DNA from 2 places in the Actinoplanes sp. NPDC000266 genome. Region 2 is predicted to be linked to the other one. Evidence: riboswitches for the same ligand, from Rfam matches in the RefSeq annotation. Region 2 holds a riboswitch; the other holds the start of a gene.
The links. A riboswitch is a leader RNA that binds a small molecule or an ion and turns the genes downstream of it on or off. The one in region 2 is predicted to bind cobalamin.
Positions count from the first base shown of each region.

Region 1: it holds a riboswitch for cobalamin, as region 2 does, so the genes downstream of both, ACFY36_RS31270 (VWA domain-containing protein) here and ACFY36_RS09355 (ABC transporter substrate-binding protein) in region 2, are expected to answer to the same signal.

Region 1 is NZ_JBIAZI010000008.1:200,581-203,034, forward strand. Features, by position in the region: gene ACFY36_RS31270 (VWA domain-containing protein) at 1-1,430, opposite strand, end outside; cobalamin riboswitch at 1,465-1,634, opposite strand; gene ACFY36_RS31275 (gluconokinase) at 1,654-2,454, opposite strand, start outside.
Region 2 is NZ_JBIAZI010000002.1:650,139-652,592, forward strand. Features, by position in the region: gene ACFY36_RS09350 (FecCD family ABC transporter permease) at 1-194, opposite strand, end outside; gene ACFY36_RS09355 (ABC transporter substrate-binding protein) at 218-1,237, opposite strand; cobalamin riboswitch at 1,267-1,439, opposite strand; gene ACFY36_RS09360 (class I SAM-dependent methyltransferase) at 1,475-2,218, opposite strand.

The DNA of each region.
Region 1 (2,454 bases), on a different contig from region 2:
CGGCCCCGCCGCGCGTAGGCCGGCGAACGCTTGCCGGCGTGGCCACCGGTGCCGCGCCGGGCGATGCTCAGGTTCCTGGTGCGATAGGGAGCGGCCGCGGCCGGGGACGGCTGCTCCTGGCCCCCGGCCGACTGGTGCCCGGCCTGATCCTGCTGCCCGGCCTGATCCTGCTGCCCGGCCTGATCCTGCTGCCCGGCCTGATCCTGCTGCCCGGCCTGATCCTGCTGCGGCGCCGGCCCGGCGTCACCGCTCTGCCGCGGCGCCGGCCCTCGGTCATCAGGGCCGGGCCCGCCGTCACCGGGGCCACCGCCCGGAGGTGGAGTCGGGTCGTCGTCGGGATCGGTGTCGTCGCCGGTCTGCTGAGCCTGGCGCTCCGCTTCCTGCCGCTCGGCCTCCTGGCGGTCGGCTTCCTGCTGCTGGGCCTCCGCTTCGGCCAGGGCCTCGTCGAGCTTCTCCTCGTCGGTGCCGGGCGGGTCGAGCGGGTCGCGGCGGCGCCGGTGCGGGAGGGCGAGGCGGGCCGCGTCCCGTACGTCGTCCGCGCTCACCACGTCGCGGCCGTGCCAGGCGGCCAGGGCGACCGCGCACCGGGCGACCACGATGTCGGCGCGCATGCCGTCGACCCCATAGGCCAGGCAGACCCGGGCGATCCGGTCGAGCTCGTGGTCGGGCAGGGCAACCTGGGGCAGGCGTTCGCGGGCGGCCGCGATCCGGGCCGCCAGCTCGCGCTCGTCGCCGGCGAAGCGGGCCGCGAACCCGTCCGGGCCGGCCTCGTAGGCCAGCCGCCGCCGCACCACTTCGGCCCGGTCGGCCGCGTCGCGGGGCGCCGCCACCGTCACCACCAGGCCGAACCGGTCGACGAGCTGCGGGCGCGGCTCGCCCTCCTCGGGGTTCATGGTGCCGACCAGCAGGAACCGGGCGGCGTGCTTGACCGACACCCCGTCGCGCTCCACGTGGGCCCGGCCCATCGCGGCCGCGTCGAGCAGCAGGTCGACCAGGTGGTCGGGGAGCAGGTTGACCTCGTCGACGTAGAGCACACCCCGGTGCGCCCCGGCGAGCAGTCCCGGCTCGTACGCCTTGACCCCGTCGGCCAGCGCCCGCTGAATGTCCAGCGTGCCCACCACGCGGTCCTCAGTGGCGCCGACCGGCAGCTCGACCAGAGTGGCCGGCCGGCGGAACCGGGGGCTGTCGGGCGCGTGCGGCCCGTCCGGGCACTCCGGGTCGGGCGCGGCCGGATCGCAGGCGAACCGGCAGCCGCGCACGACCGCCACCTCGGGCAGCAGGGCGGCCAGGGCCCGCACGATGGTGCTCTTGGCGGTGCCCTTCTCCCCTCGGACCAGCACCCCGCCGACGGCGGGCGAAACGGCCGTGAGCAGCAGGGCAAGTCGAAGGTCGGCCAGGCCGACAACGGCCGAGAACGGGTACGGCGTCACGCGGATCCCTTCTGTGCGGGTGTCCACGCCCGCACGATGAGTGACACGAGCGGCCGGAGTCTCCTGACTCCCGGATCAGCGCTCCCCGCACGCCTTCCGGCCTGGCCGGCCGTGGCTTCTCGGCGGATCGCTCCCCGGTCACAGTGGCGGGACCGTCCCGGATTTCCACCGGGTTCCTCCGCTACCGCTCGTGGGCAATGCTTTCCTACGGCGAACCGCGCCGTCAACGCGGGGTGTCGCTCACCGCTTTTTCGGTGTCCGGGATCGGCTGCGGCGCGAGCCGGTCGAGTTCCTTGACCACGTCGAGCACGGCCAGCGCCGATGTCTCGATGAGCGGCCGCAGCCGGGCGTAGAGCTCCGCGTTCCCCGGGTCGGGAACGGTCGGCTCGCCGATCGGGATGAGCGCGGCCGCGTGGTCGAGGTCGGGCAGCTCTCCCAGCGCGTGCCGCGCGAGCAGGCAGGCGCCGAGCGCCGTGCCCTCCGGGGTGTCGGCCACCGACACCGGCAGGTCGAGCGCGGCCGCGAGCACCCCCACCCACAGCTCGGAGGCGACCGCCCCGCCGGTGGCCCGCACCTCGGTGACCGGGATGCCCTCGGCCGTGAAAGAGTCGCGCACCAGCGCGAGCTGCTGGCAGACCCCTTCGACGGCCGAGCGCACCAGATGGGCCCGCCCGTGCTCGCGCCGCAACCCCAGGTAGGCGCCGCGCAGCCCGGAACGCCACCACGGCGCCCGCTCCCCCAGCAGGTACGGCAGGCAGAGCAGCCCGTCACTGCCCGGCGCGACCTCCTGGGCCTCGATGAGCAGGGCGGCGTCGCGCTCGTCGGCGTCCTCACCCTCGGCGCCGGGACGCTCGAAGCCGCCCGCGAAGCTCTCACCGGCCCACCGCACGACGGACCCGGCGTTGTTGACGGCGCCGCCGATCACCCACCGGTCGTCGGTCAGCGCGTAGCAGAACAGCCGCCCCGCCTTGTCGGCCGTGGGCCGGTCGACCACGGTGCGCAGCGCGCCGCTGGTGCCGAGCGA
Region 2 (2,454 bases):
ACGCCGGAGACGCCGAGCGCGGCCCCCGCCAGCAGGCCGACCAGGGTGCGCGGCACCCGCAGGTACTCCACGATCCGCTGCACGTCCGAGCCGTCCGGGTGCGTCCAGGTGCCGAGCGCCGCCCGTACGCCAATGGTCTGGTTGCCGAGCAGCACGGAACCGGCTGTGGCCGCCGCCAGCACGGCGACGGCCACGGCCAGGCCCAGGGCGCGCCGGCTCAGAACTTCTCCGGGTGCAGCAGTTTCGCCAGGTTCGCGACGGCGTCGGCGTTCCGTACGCCCGGGGTGACCTCGGCAAAGGTGACGGCGTAGATCCGGCCGTCGCGCACCGCGGGCACGTTGGCCAGAGCCGGGTCCTTCCTGAGCCCGTCGATGACCTCCTGGGCCCCGGACGGGCCGACGTCGGCGCCGCAGCAGGCCGGCACGACGATCACGTCGGGCCTGCGCTTGATGAGCTCCTCGGTGCCGACCCGGGTGAGCCGGCCGGGCACGTCGCCGAACGCCTGCGTGCCGCCGGCCTTCTCGATGATGGTGGTGGCGACGTCCCCACTGCCGAAGACGCGCAGCTCGCCGCCGCCGGGCCGGTTGAGCATGGCGACCCGGGGCTTCGTCACCCCGGCCAGCCTGCTCTCGGTGTCGGCGACGGTTTTCCTCATCTTCTCGACCAGGGCCCGCGCTTCGGCCGTACGGCCGAGGACCCGGCCCAGATCGGTGAGGTCGCCGTAGACGCTGTCGAGCGAGACGTCGTTGTCGGCCAGGTCCTTCTGGTCCTTGCCGTCGGCCGACGGGCAGTACTGGGTGAACAGGTACGACCCGATGCCGATCTTGTTCAGCTCGGCCCGCGTCCCGAGGCCCTCGGCGGTGAACGCGCCGGTGAAGCCGGAGACGACGAAGTCCGGATCGAGCCGCAGGACCTCCTCGCGGCTCGGGTACTCCTCGGGGTAGTAGGCCGTTGTGAACTGCGAGGCGTATTCGGGGAGCAGGGGATTGTCGAGGTAGGCGGCGCCGACCAGCTTGTCGCCGGCGCCGAGCGCGTACACGGCCTCGATGCCGTTGTGGAAAGCGGCGAAGATGCGCGCCGGCGGGGTGCCGGTGGGCACGGCGACGCCGCAGTTCTGGAGCGAAGCGGTGGCCGGCTTGTCCGAAGCTTCGGACGCGCCGCCACAGCCGGCTAGGAGACCCGCGGCCAGAACGGCAGCGAGCCAGGACAGAGGGGACCGTGAAGCGCGCACGCGCATCGGGACCACCTTCCAGCACCTCGTGGACGGGTCGTTGCGGTGCCGTGGCCGGTCTCCTGGCTGACGGGTGGCGCTCCGGCGGCCGGCCTTCCCAGGCTCACGCCCAGTGACCTCGCGGTGGCCTCCGGCATCCCGTTCACAGTGGCGAGGGCCGCGCCGGTCTCACACCGGCTTCCCGAACACCACGGCCCGACCACCATAGCCGCCCCGCCGCGCCATGATCATCCGGGGCGCGGGTCAGCGGATCGCGGCCAGCACCCGCTCCTCCAGGTCCTGCCAGACGACGCCGGCCTCGGCGAAACCGGCCTCGGTCAGCGCGGCCGTCTGGAACTCCAGCGAAGCACCGGTCCACTCGCGGGAACCCTCCGGCCACAGTTCGCGCCGCTCCTCGAGCGCCTGAGCCAGCTCCGGCCGTTCCCCGGCGGCGGCCCACCAGTCCGCCCACGAGTCGGCGCCGCCCTCGATCGCGGCCCGCTGCCGGGCCTCGTCGATCGCCACGCAGGCGGCCCGCAGCCGCCCACCGGCCGGCAGCGGCATGTAGTCGGCGTTGATCAGCACCCCGCCGTCGCGCAGCAGCCCCGCCGCGGCCCGGTAGACCCCGGCCAGATCGGCCGGCGACAGCCAGTGCAGAGCCGTGCTGGAGAGCACGGCGTCGAACGAGCCGGCACCGAGCGCCTCCGGCCAGGACGGATCACGCAGGTCGGCCCGCACCCACCGGAGCCGCCCACCCTGGTCACCGAGCGCACCTTCGCCGACCGCGAGCAGCACCGGGTCGACGTCGACGGCAACCGAGCGCCCCAGCGGGAAGCGGCTCAGGAACCGCTGGCTGATCGCCCCGGGCCCACAGGCGAGATCGAGCACGGTCAGTTCCGGCTCCGGCCGAACCCGCGCGAGCACGTCGAACATCACGTCGTACACGCGGTCACGCTGCTCGATGTAGACGCTCTGCTGGTCATCCCAGCGGCGCAGCAAGTCGATCATGCAGCCATCCTGCCAGCGCCCGCACACCCACACGCCCCACTGTGCGCCGAACGACAAACCTTCCGCCCAGCACGCGACAGCGAACTCCTTCGAACGCCTCGCCGAGACCACAACAAGAGCGGCTGCTCGGCGCTGGTCGGCCTTGAGATGCAGGCGCTCGACCGCTCAAGGCATTCGTGAGGGGACCTGGAAGCCGCGATCATCGAGCACTTCAGCGAAATGCTCTTGGTCGGATT